DNA from 3 places in the Exiguobacterium sp. s16 genome. Region 3 is predicted to be linked to each of the others. Evidence: predicted binding sites of a transcription regulator. Region 3 holds the regulator's gene; each other region holds the start of a gene.
The links. The regulator LexA, encoded in region 3, represses DNA repair genes until DNA is damaged. The targets are predictions, from matches to a motif close to CGAACATATGTTCG.
Positions count from the first base shown of each region.

Region 1: a site for LexA is predicted at 2,089-2,102, ahead of uvrB (excinuclease ABC subunit UvrB). Genes of this name have one in related genera too.
Region 2: a site for LexA is predicted at 2,202-2,215, ahead of KNP86_RS03855 (Y-family DNA polymerase). Genes of this name have one in related genera too.

Region 1 covers NZ_JACSLM010000002.1:8,655-12,871, reverse strand. The annotation lists gene uvrA (excinuclease ABC subunit UvrA) at 1-58, opposite strand, end outside; gene uvrB (excinuclease ABC subunit UvrB) at 59-2,035, opposite strand; gene KNP86_RS03615 (sulfite exporter TauE/SafE family protein) at 2,180-3,034, shown strand; gene KNP86_RS03610 (MIP/aquaporin family protein) at 3,136-3,843, shown strand; gene glpK (glycerol kinase GlpK) at 3,874-4,217, shown strand, end outside.
Region 2 covers NZ_JACSLM010000002.1:57,534-61,750, forward strand. The annotation lists gene KNP86_RS03845 (SulP family inorganic anion transporter) at 1-565, shown strand, start outside; gene KNP86_RS03850 (YolD-like family protein) at 562-891, opposite strand; gene KNP86_RS03855 (Y-family DNA polymerase) at 888-2,183, opposite strand; gene secA2 (accessory Sec system translocase SecA2) at 2,420-4,217, shown strand, end outside.
Region 3 covers NZ_JACSLM010000002.1:466,002-470,218, reverse strand. The annotation lists gene tkt (transketolase) at 1-158, opposite strand, end outside; gene KNP86_RS05920 (DUF896 domain-containing protein) at 358-591, opposite strand; gene KNP86_RS05915 (YneB family resolvase-like protein) at 652-1,296, opposite strand; gene KNP86_RS05910 (hypothetical protein) at 1,369-1,605, opposite strand; gene lexA (transcriptional repressor LexA) at 1,811-2,431, shown strand; gene KNP86_RS05900 (metal-binding protein) at 2,431-2,871, shown strand; gene KNP86_RS05895 (DNA alkylation repair protein) at 2,959-4,059, opposite strand.

The sequences.
Region 1 (4,217 bases), 460 kb from region 3:
TTTTCAAGTTGTTGACGCGCGCCCCTTTGATGACGATCGCATTTTTCTTTTCAGCCATTTAATTCCCTACCTTCAACTCCAAGATTAAGTCACGCAATTCGGCCGCCCGTTCGAACTGGAGGTCGCGGGCCGCTTGTTTCATTTCTTCTTCTAGCTTGGCGATGGCTTCCTCACGTTCAGCCGGCTTCATCGAGCTGAGTGATTCGAGCACATCCTCCTCGGCGTCGACCGTCGCGCGGATGACGCCGCGTACTTCTTTACGGATCGTCTGCGGCGTGATGCCGTGTTCTTCATTATAGGCTTGTTGAATCGAGCGACGACGATCGGTCTCTTCAATCGCGCGCGTCATCGAGTCGGTCATCTTATCAGCGAACAAGATGACGTGCCCGTTCGAGTTCCGCGCCGCCCGCCCAATCGTCTGAATGAGCGATCGGTCCGAACGGAGGAACCCTTCCTTGTCGGCGTCTAGAATCGTGACGAGACTCACTTCCGGGATGTCTAGTCCTTCCCGCAGTAAGTTGATTCCGACGAGGACGTCGTATTTTCCGAGACGCAGGTCACGGATGATCTCAATCCGCTCGAGCGTCTTGATTTCAGAGTGCATATAGTTGACCTTGATGCCCGCTTCACGCAGATAGTCCGATAAATCCTCGGCCATCTTTTTCGTGAGCGTCGTCACGAGGACGCGTTCGTCCTGTTTGATGCGGTCGCGAATTTGGTCCATCAAGTAGTCGATTTGTCCTTTGATCGGATGAATCTCGATCGTCGGGTCGAGCAGTCCTGTCGGCCGGATGATCTGTTCGATCATGTGCGGGGTATGCTCGAGCTCGAACGGACCTGGTGTCGCCGAGATAAAGATCGCTTGCGACAACTTCTTCTCGAACTCGTCGAACTTGAGCGGACGGTTATCTTTAGCTGAAGGCAGGCGGAACCCGTGGTCGACGAGCACTTGCTTCCGGGCCTGGTCACCGTTATACATGCCGCGTACTTGCGGGAGCGTCACGTGCGACTCATCGGCGACGAGTAGGAAGTCTTTCGGGAAGTAGTCGATGAGCGTGTAAGGCGTCGCCCCTGCCTCGGTCAAGTTCAAATGACGCGAATAGTTTTCGATGCCTGAACAGTAGCCCATCTCACGCATCATCTCGAGGTCATAGTTCGTCCGCTGTTCAAGCCGTTGCGCCTCGAGCAGCTTCCCTTCCTCGCGGAACTTCTCGAGCTGTTGTTCGAGCTCGGCCTCGATGTTGACGATTGCTTTTTGCAGCTTCTCGTCGCGGGTGACGAAGTGGGATGCCGGGAAGATCGAGACATGCTCGCGATCGGCGATAATCTCGCCGGTGAGCGGGTCCATCTCGCGGATCCGGTCAATCTCGTCTCCGAAGAACTCGACGCGCAAACACTGCTCGTCGCGTGACGCCGGGAAGATCTCGACGACGTCACCTCGGACACGGAACCGCCCGCGTTGGAAGTCGATATCGTTCCGCTCATATTGGATGTCGATCAACTTGCGGAGCATCTGATCACGGCCCAACTCTTTACCGACGCGGAGACTTAAGACGAGGCTGTTATATTCTTCCGGGTTACCGAGACCGTAGATGCACGACACGGAGGAGACGATGATGACGTCATCGCGCTCGAACAAGGCCGACGTCGCCGAGTGACGAAGTTTATCGATCTCATCGTTGATCGAGGCGTCTTTCTCGATGAACGTGTCCGTCGATGGGACGTACGCCTCTGGCTGATAGTAGTCATAATAACTGACGAAATATTCGACGGCGTTGTTCGGGAAGAATTCCTTGAACTCCGAATAGAGCTGTCCGGCGAGCGTCTTGTTGTGGGCCAAGACGAGCGTCGGCTTCTTCACTTCTTGGATGACGTTCGATACGGTGAACGTCTTCCCGGTGCCGGTCGCCCCGAGCAACGTCTGGTACCGGTCGCCGCGATTGACGCCCTCGACGAGCTGTCGAATCGCCTCCGGTTGGTCGCCGGCCGGCTTATATTCTGATTGTAAGTCGAACGGAACGCTAATCTTATCCATATATATTCCTCGCTTTCTGTTCCTTGCATATTGACTTGATTATAGCACATACACGAACAAATATTCGCTTCTGACACGCTTCCCAAATCGTTCCGCTTTTCGTTATCATGGAGAGTGAATCTAAGTAGAAACGAGTTGGTCGTCATGTGGTCACTTCTCTTCATCCCGCTCGGTGCCATCGTCGGCGCCTTGTCCGGATTCTTCGGCATCGGCGGCGGGGTCATCATCGTCCCAGTGCTGCTCTTTAGTGGTTATTCGGCAGCAGAGGCCGTCGCCACGTCGCTCTTGTTCGTCGTCGGGACGAGCCTGTCCGGCGCGAAGAAACATACGTCGCTCGGCAACGTGTCTTGGTCGACCGGCATCACGGTCGGACTGACCGGCGCCGTCACGGCACAGCTGTCGAGCCGCCTCGTCCTCTCGATCTCGGGGACGTATGATTGGTTACTGAACTTATTTTATCTGGCTATCCTATCTTATTTTGCCGTTACGCTATTAAAGAAAACATCGAAACCGCAGAAGCCGAAAAAATCGACCGTTCTCGCGGGGATGATGATCGGAGCGATGGCCGGACTATTGTCCGCCCTCCTCGGCATCGGCGGCGGGTTCATCATCGTCCCGCTCCTCGTCAGTTGGCTCGGCTTCACGACACATCGCGGGGTCGGGACGAGCCTCGCTGCCGTCCTGTTCATCTCGCTCGGCGGACTCGTCGGCTATCTGCCGTCGCTATCGCTCGATTATGTGACGCCGCTTGCCCTCGTCCTCGGGGCGTTCATCGGCGCGCCGATTGGGGCATCCCTCACGGACCGTTACGACGATAAAGAGATTTCGTTGCGCCTCGCTTGGCTCTACCTCACCGTCATCGCTTCGATCCTCCTCGACCTCGGAGCCACGTGGTTTCCCCCGCTCGCGTACGTGAGCTTGATGGTCCTGCTCGTCTTTCTCGTCGGGATCACCCTCGACTTCAGACGCCGGATTACCAATCAAAACCACTTTTCATGAGAAAAGTGGCTTTTTTTGCATATTCGGTTTTGAAACGCTTTCATTTGGGGCATATAATGAAGTGGTAAGCCAAATTTAATATGGAAGGAAGGGAGTATCACATGTCAGCATTCGTCAGCGAAATTATTGGTACAATGCTACTCATCTTGCTCGGTAACGGTGTCGTCGCCGGCGTCGTCCTCCGTCATTCGAAAGCGGAGAACGCAGGTTGGGTCGTCATCACGTTCGGTTGGGGCTTCGCCGTTATGATCGGGGTATACGCGGCCGGAATCTATGGAGGGGCTCACTTGAACCCTGCCGTGACGGTCGGTCTCGCGACAGCAGGCTCATTCCCTTGGGCTGATGTGCCAGCGTATATTTTGGCACAATTCATCGGGGCGTTCATCGGGGCCGTCCTCGTGTATGTCCATTACAAGCCGCACTATGATGCGACCGACGACCCGGGCGCCAAATTGGCGACGTTCTCGACCGCACCTGGGATTCGTAGCACGCCGTTCAACGTGATCGGAGAAATCATCGGTACGTTCGTCCTCGTCTTCGGAATTTTATCTTTCGGGGCCAACACGTTCACGGACGGTTTGAATCCGCTTATCGTCGGTTTCCTCGTCGTCTCGATCGGTCTCTCGCTTGGTGGTACAACGGGATATGCCATCAACCCGGCGCGTGACCTCGGACCGCGGATTGCACATGCGATCCTTCCTATCAAAGGCAAAGGCACGTCGGACTGGGGCTACTCATGGATCCCGGTCGTCGGACCGATCATCGGGGCGGTCATCGCCGCATTGCTATACGGTATTCTCGTACCATAATCTTTCTAATTTCTAAGGAGGCTCTCTCATATGGAGAAAGAAAAACGCTACATCTTAGCACTTGACCAAGGAACGACAAGCTCACGGGCGATCATCTTCGACCACGACGGAAAAATCGTCACGACCGCTCAGCGTGAGTTCAAACAGTACTTCCCTAAGCCAGGCTGGGTCGAGCATAACGCCAATGAGATTTGGGGTTCTGTCCTCGCCGTCATGGCCGAGGCGTTCGGTTCGGCCGACATCGATCCAAAAGAGATCGCAGCTATCGGGATCACGAACCAACGGGAAACAGCCGTCGTCTGGGAGAAGTCGACAGGACGTCCGGTCTATAACGCCGTCGTCTGGCAATCGCGTCAAACAGCCGGTATTTGTGA
Region 2 (4,217 bases), 410 kb from region 3:
GAGCTATGTCCCGCTGGCCGCACTCGCCCCAATCTTGATGCGCGTCGCTTGGAACATGTCGGAGCGGCATCACGTCTTCGAGATGATCAAGCATCGGTCGGCCGAATCGCTCGTCCTGCTGATTACGCTCGGGCTGACCGTGTTCGTCGACCTCGTCGTCGCCGTCGAGGTCGGGGTCATCTGTGCGCTCGCCTTGTTCGCGAAACGGATGGCCGATACGATCGACGTCCGCGAACAGACGGAACGGTACGTGACGCGCGACGGTCAAGTCGTCTTCAGCGTCGAAGGACCGCTCTTCTTCGGGGCGATCGAGATGTTCGAGCACGTGTTGCATCATATCCATGACGAGCCTGACGTCTTCATCTTCAACTTCCACCGCTGTCCGGTCATCGATGTGACGGCCGTCGAAGAGATTCGCCGCGTCGTCCGCGAGTTGAAAGCGGCCGACCGTCGTGTCGTCTTCGCGCACTTGTCGGCACCCGTGCGCCAGACGCTCACGCATTACGGCGTGCTCGACCACGTCGACACGTTCGAGACGACGCAGGAAGCGATTGACGCGTCTTAACGGACGGACAGAATCTGACCGAACGGGATGCGAAGCACGTCCGTGTCGAACAGCTCGACTTCACGCTCGGCATAATAGATGGCGTGGACGTAGCCGCGCACCGTATGGGTCATGCCGTTGTCGAACAGCGTCAGCTCGACGGCGTCGCCTTCACGGATGGCGCGTTCGAGCTCGGTCTGCCATAAGTAGAGGAGCTGCTCATCCAAGTCAGGCAGCTCGATTTTTTGGACGTGGGCGTAATATTTCTTTAGCAGCGCCACGTGCTCGGGCATGAGGAACGGGATCCATTTCAATTCACCGCGGTCTTTGTAGCGGGTCTGGCTCATGACGATTCACCTCCTTGTTTATGTCCGCCGATGAGGCGTTGCCGCGTCCGGAGCGGACTGTCTTTCAGTAAACTCGATGCTGGGCGGATCGTGCCGCGCCCGAAGCGGACGTTCAAGCGATCGACGAGGTCGAGGAAGTCGAACCGGCGCGCCCGGGCCCACTCGTCCTCGAAGAAGGAGAGCTGAACGTGGTCACTCCTTGGCTCGAGCTTACCGAGGGCGACCGAGACGTAACGGACGGCCTCCGTCTCGTCCCAGGCGTCGAGGAAGAGCGTCAACAATACCGGCAAGAACTCGCGCTCGTCCGCTGTGAAGCGGGCGAGTTTTTTTTGTTTGCTGAACCCGCGCCGCTCGCTCGTCCGGGTGTAACGGACACCAAGATGGACGCTCCCGCCGACGAGACCGGCCTGTCGCGTCCGCATGCCGACCTCGACGGCAATCGCCTGCAAGACGAGCCGGATGGCCGCGTACGTCGCATAGTCCTTCATGAGCGTGATGCCGTGGCCAATCGTCCGGGGCCGTTGCCGTTTCGCCCCGAACAGGGAGCTCGGCGGGAGGATCGTCGGCGATTCGTCGATGCCCCAGGCGTGATGCCACAGTTCGGCGCCGATGACGCCGAACTTCTCATGGAGCGTCTCGAGCGGATAGCGGGCGAGGTCACCGATCGTCTCGATGCCGAGCCGCCGGAGATGGACTTCCATCTTCGCCCCGACGCCCCACATCTTGCCGATCGGGGCCGGGTGGATCAACTTCTCGACGTCGTGGAGGAAACAGCTGGCGACGCCGGTCTTCTTCCCATGCAGGTCGAGGACGAGCTTGGCGAGGACGTTGTTCGGTCCGATGCCGATTGTGACCGGGATGCCGGTGTAGCGGAACACGGTCGAGCGGATGAGGCGGGCGACGTGCGCATCGTTCCCAAACAGCCGCTCCGTCCCGGTCAAGTCGACGAGCGTCTCGTCGACCGAGTAGACACGGATCGCCTCGGGGGGTGCGAACTGATGCAAGATGTGGACGATTTGGACGGACACGTTCAAATAGTGGCTCATCCGGGCCTCGGCGTAGATGACGTGCCGTCGCTCATGCCACGGCAACCGGTCGATGTGAAAGCGCCGGGACCCGGTCTTGATGCCGAGCTGCTTCATCGGCGGCGTCGCGGCGAGGACGAGGGCGCCGTGGTCCTGTAAGTTCGATAAGACGACGAGCTTTGTCTTGTACGGGTTCAACTTGCGGGCGGCGCACTCGCAACTGGCGTAGAACGAGACGCTGTCGATACAAAAAATCCGACGTCGCATAGCCACCTCTCCTTTTTACGAACAAACGTTCTGTTTTTTTCATCGTATCATGGTCTCACGCCGTCTCAAATAGAAAAATGAAAAGAAATTTTGAAAAGAGTTAAAAAAAGGATAGATGGTGAATGAAATTCCATCTTTTTGGAATTTACCGAAATAATAAAGCGAGGCGGAAACAAAATCCGGTATAATGAGAGGGTAGCTAGACAAATATGGTTTCGGACGATGGAGGCTATCCTGTGATTGATTTTGTGAAGCAATTGACCAATGATCAGGCACGACGATTGAAAACCTATAAGAAACAAGTCGAACGCATCAACGCGTACGAGGAGACGATGCGCGCCTTAGACGATGAGGCGCTTCGCCAGTACGCGCTCGAACTGAAACAGCGGCTCACGGACGGTGCGGACGTCCGCGCCATCACGGAGGAAGGGTTCGCCCTCGTCCGCGAGGCATCCGTCCGGACGATCGGGCTCCGTCACTATGACGTCCAGCTCATCGGTGGTCTCGCGCTGCTCGAAGGAAATATCGCCGAGATGCCGACCGGGGAAGGGAAGACGCTCGTCGCGGCTCTCCCGGCGTTCGTCAAGGCGCTCGAAGGGAAAGGCGTCCATGTCATCACGGTAAACGACTATTTGGCGATGCGTGACGCCGAACAGATCGGCAAGATTCATACGTTTCTTGGGCTCACGGTCGGACTGAACGTCCCGGAGATGGAGCTTGCTGACAAACAGGCGGCGTATGCGGCCGACATTACATACGGGGTCGGGACCGAGTTCGGGTTCGACTATCTTCGGGACCACTTGGTCGGCTCGCCGGAAGAACGGGTCCAGCGTCCGTTCCATTTCGCGCTGCTCGATGAAGTCGACAGCGTCTTGATCGACGAGGCGAAGACGCCGCTCATCATTGCCCAGAAGGACGAGTCGCACGACCGCTTGAAACGTCTCGCCCAAACCGTGTTCGGCCAATTGACGGAAGACGACTATACGGTCGACCTCGAGGCGCGCGCCGTCATGTTCTCGGACAAAGGTATCGAGAAAATCGAGGCGTTGTTCTCGGTCGACAACTTGTTTTCCGCCGAGCACCACGTCTTGTATCACTACATGATGCAGGCGCTCCGGGCGAACGTGTTGTTCGAGCGGGACGTCGACTATATCGTCCAAGAAGGCAAAATCGAGTTGATCGACTTGTTCACGGGTCGGGTCATGGAAGGCCGGAGCTTGTCGGAAGGCCTCCATCAGGCGCTCGAGGCGAAAGAACAGCTCGACATCACCGAAGAGAACAAGACGACGGCGGAGATCACGATTCAACACTACTTCCGGATGTACCCGCTCCTCGGCGGCATGACCGGGACGGCGCAGACGTCACGCGAAGAGTTCATGAAGACGTATCAGATGGACGTCGTCCAAGTGCCGACGAACCGGCCGAAGCAGCGCCAAGACCTACCGGACCGCGTCTTTGATACGATTGCCCATAAATATGCGGCGGTCGGTCAAGAAGTCGCGGCCATCCACGCGACGGGACAGCCAATCTTGATCGGGACGACCTCGATCGCCCAGTCGGAGGCCGTCAGTGAACAGCTCGAGCGACAAGGCATCGCGCACGAACTGTTGAACGCGAAGACGGTCGCCCAAGAAGCCGAGATTATCGCCGAGGCGGGACGGCTCGGTCACGTGACGATCGCGACGAACATGGCCGGACGCGGGACCGACATCGTCTTAGACGAGACGGCGCGCGAACGGGGCGGCTTGTATGTCATCGGGACGGAACGGCACGAATCGCTCCGCGTCGACAATCAGCTCCGCGGACGGTCGGGACGTCAAGGCGACCCGGGCATGTCACGTTTCTTCGTCTCGCTCGAGGATGATCTCGTCAAGCGGTACGCCGCCGAGCGGTTGAAACGTGTCGAGCACAAACTGACGCCGGACGAACATGGGGAAGTCCGCCATAAAGAAGCGGGCGACATCATCGAATACGCCCAGACGACGATTGAAGGCGTCGGCGTGTCGGTCCGTGACTACATGTTCAAGCTCGACG
Region 3 (4,217 bases):
TGACGCATTTTGTCCGTCCAAAGTGTGAACGCCATCGGAGCCGCACCCATCGGCATACCCGGGTGACCTGAGTTCGCTTTTTGGACCGCATCGATTGAGAGCGTCCGAATCGAGTTAATCGCTAATAATTCTTTAGTAGTTGTTTCCACTAATTTCATCCTCTCTGTTGTTAACAAAGTTTCTACCCGTCATATTTTAGCACACTCATTCGTGTGTCACAACTAATTAATTAGTATAACACATTAAATGGAATCGTTTACTTCCTTTCGTTTGAAAACGCATCAATGAGTCCCCCTGATCAACGTTCGCGTATAACAAACATGCACATCCTATATGAAATAGGATGTGCATTCATGGTCATTCTGAGCGGTAACGTTCCTGCTCATCTTTTAATTTTTCTGGCGTTACGTCGTTTCCTTCCGGATCGACGACCTTCATTCCCATCATCTGTGATTTGAATGATTGGCGGAACGCTTGCAAATATTGTTGGCGCAGCGCTTGCTGCTCGTCCATCTCTTGTGGTGACAGACCATCTGTCTTTGCTTTGTTGGCGAGGAAATTGATTCGCTCCAACTGTTCAGGTGCTAGCATCGGGCTCGCCCCCTCTCTACTGAATTTGTCCTTCTACTGTACAAAATCAGCGAGCAGGAATCAAGTTTCTGGTACCGACACGTGCTCCAAGTAGCGCCGGTTCACGGTCGCTTTCGATACCTCATAACCAAAACCGCGGAGGGTGGCGGCAATTTCAGCGAACGTGAGTCCACGTTCACGCAATTGGACGATTTCTTCAATCGGAACTTCGATTCGGCTCCGGCCGCCCTGGTCATGGTGCTGGATATTCCGATGCGGATTAAATCCGTTCGCGACCGCCCGACGCATTCCGCGTGAAATTTTAGCGTTATGGATCTTGCGTTGATACTCTTCGACGACACTGACGATTTCGAGCACCATCTTCTCGGCGTCGGAGACGATATATTCATCGGACGACTGCATCGTCAACAAGCGCACGTTATGTTTCATGAGCGTATGCAAGATAGCGATTTTTGCATTTCCCCGTCCGAGACGGCTGTCATCGCTCACGAGCACGGCATCGAGATCAGACGTCGAGACGTGCTCCAATAGATCGAGCAGTCCCGCCCGATTGACCTCATACCCGCTCTCTTGTTCACTGATCACATCGACAACCTCAGCATCAAGACGTCTCGCCATCTGCTTCAATTCGTCCGCCTGACGACTGAGCGACGTCTCTTGGGTGGACTTGTTCGTCGATACGCGACAATAAATGACGACTCGCATCGCGTCACTTCCTTTCTTTCCATTCGCCCTCTACGATACACAGGATGAAGGGATGTTCGCAATCAGAAACGATTATTCGGCGGCGAACCACGTCGTCTTGTCGTCTTTTTTCTCATCCCGTTTAGCGAGAATATGCGCTTCGAGCGTCTCCGCCTCTGTCAAGGCGACTTCTTCTTCAATACTGTGTTCGACTTTTTGTTCGGTCACGACGACCGCTTCGTTGTCACGAAGCTCTCCGACCGCGAAAAATACGAACATACCGAATGCCAACATGCCGACTAAGATGATTCCATTGATTGTGTCTCTCATAATCATTGCCTCCTGGGAATAAGAATACACGTTCTCGAGAACGTCTGTTCGTTTATCTGTTCTCATCATAAAATAAGAACTTCTGTTCGGTCAAGCAGAAAAAAACGAACGAATGTTTGTGCGCTCATGTGTTCTTGTGTTAAACTAAACCCATAAAGAATAGGATGCGTTCGCAGGTTATTCGACATAATCGAGGTGAAATCCATTGAAAAAAATGTCAGCAAGACAACAACAGATTCTTGATTTTATAAAAGCCGAGGTTCGGGCGAAAGGGTATCCCCCTTCGGTCCGCGAAATTGGCGAGGCTGTCGGGCTCGCATCGAGCTCGACTGTACACGGTCACTTGGACCGTCTTGAGAAGCGTGGATTGATTCGACGTGATAAGACGAAGCCACGCGCCATCGAGATTTTGGATGAAGAGATGTCCGTCGTCGAAGACCACGATGCCGTCATGTACGTGCCGGTCATCGGGAAAGTCACAGCCGGTACGCCGATCACGGCCATCGAGAACGTGGAAGAACACTTCCCGCTCCCGGCTCACGTCGTCGGTTCCGACAACGTCTACATGCTCTCTGTCTCAGGAGACTCGATGATTAACGCGGGGATCTTGGATGGGGACCGCGTCCTCGTCCGTCAACAGAACACGGCCGACAATGGAGAGATTGTCGTCGCCATGACGGATGAAGGTGAAGCGACCGTGAAGCGGATTTATAAAGAAGCTTCGAAAGTTCGCCTCCAGCCGGAGAACGACGAGCTCGAAGCGATGTATTTCGATAACGTGTCGATTTTAGGGAAGGTCATCGGTGTATACCGCACGATTCACTAATGGCTAGTGGCAAGACACATACCCGTACGAATCTCGTGGCAATCGGTGCTCTTGCGATTGCCACGCCTTTTATTGACATCGATGTTCCGACCGTGTTCTTGCTTGGCGCCCTCATCGGGACGTTCTGGCTCTCCCCGGATCTCGATTTGAAGTCGGACGCCTATTATCGATGGGGACCGCTTCGGGGCTTTTGGCTCCCTTATGTGAAGATTATGCCCCATCGGTCGTTATTCTCGCATTTTCCGCTCTTGAGCGATCTGATCCGGGTCATCTATCTCGGTTTCCCGCTCACGCTTCTGCTCACGGTCACGCCGTATGAGGAAGTTGTCAGATCGTGGCTCGATCTGAACGGGGCAGCATGCTTCTTCGGACTCGTTTTCGCGACGACGCTACATACGACGCTCGACTATGCGTCCACGTTCTTCAAACGTGCGTTTTAACCAGATCGTTATGCTACACACCCAAAAAGGGCAACCCGTCTAAATAGACAGGGTTGCCCTTTTTTGAACCGTTTATTATATAGAAGTTCAATAACTTTTATGCAACATGACATGATGTTCAGCCACTTCTCGTCCATTTACTAACAAGACGACACGATGCTCCCCTGGATAATGCCGACGGGTCGTCAAATCTGACCAGTCGTGCACTCTGGTCGCTGCAAGTCGCGCCCCCCCAGCGACGGTTCTATTCGCTAGCAGGAATGCTTTACGACTCGCTTTCCCGTTGGCCTTTATAAACTCAATCGCGTATTCGATACGAATATAAGCAGCATCCCCTGGACGAATGGACACATCGTATTGAATCTCGCACGCCTCCCCTATGCTGATCACGTTCGGATGTATAGAAATCGATGAGTCGACGGTTAAATTTGTTTCCTGCGTATAACCGAATATCGTTAACGCGTCAGGATGGGCTGACTTGATCAGTGTCCGGCATCCGTGTCTAATGATCCAATCGGTATGAGGATGCTCGCCCTGCCATCGTCGCGAGACTGCGAGTACAGCTTCTGGGTGATCTTTCGAGATATCGTTGAGGTTGTTAGCGACACTTTTTCTCACATATAATGATGGATCGTCTTTTAACAACTCTAAAATCTCCAACACTGGAGCTGGGTCTTCTTTGAACATCGGTAACGATTCCGCCCACGGAAGGCGAGGACGACAACCCTCACTCGCCAAACGCCGAACATGTTCGTTCGGATGAATGGCCCAAGCTGTCATTTGGTGCATCACACGCGTTGGTTCCCGCAATAAAAAAGACCTGATCGCAAATTCAGAAGACGACTTCTGTGTGAAGCGTTCGAGCGCTGACATCGAGCGTTCCCAATGCTCTTCTGCCTGTCCATACACCGCTACAAAGTCCGGGAAAAACAAATAAGGAAAGCCGACGCAGTCATCTGCAATTTCAACCAATACGTCCAAAGCTGATTCGTAATCCTGTGGCAAATACTGACCGAGTTTTATCGAAATACGTCGAGTACGCCCTTTGAGTGCCAACGCTTCCCACGATTCATCTATGATTGATGCGATAAAAGCCTGTACGTCAAATGACGGATACACGGTTTGAATACGTCGTCCAAATTCCAACAAAAAGGTCTCATCATACACGTCTTTTAATGGTGTTGCCACTTCTCGTCCCCCTATCCCATTCCATTACATTTATAGTGATATACATTCTCCCTCATTATATTGATTAGTTGAAGCGAATTATAGAAAAAGAGTCCTGAATGAGCACTTCATACGAAGACTCGTTCAGGACTCTGATTTTAAAGGGAATATCCCTTATT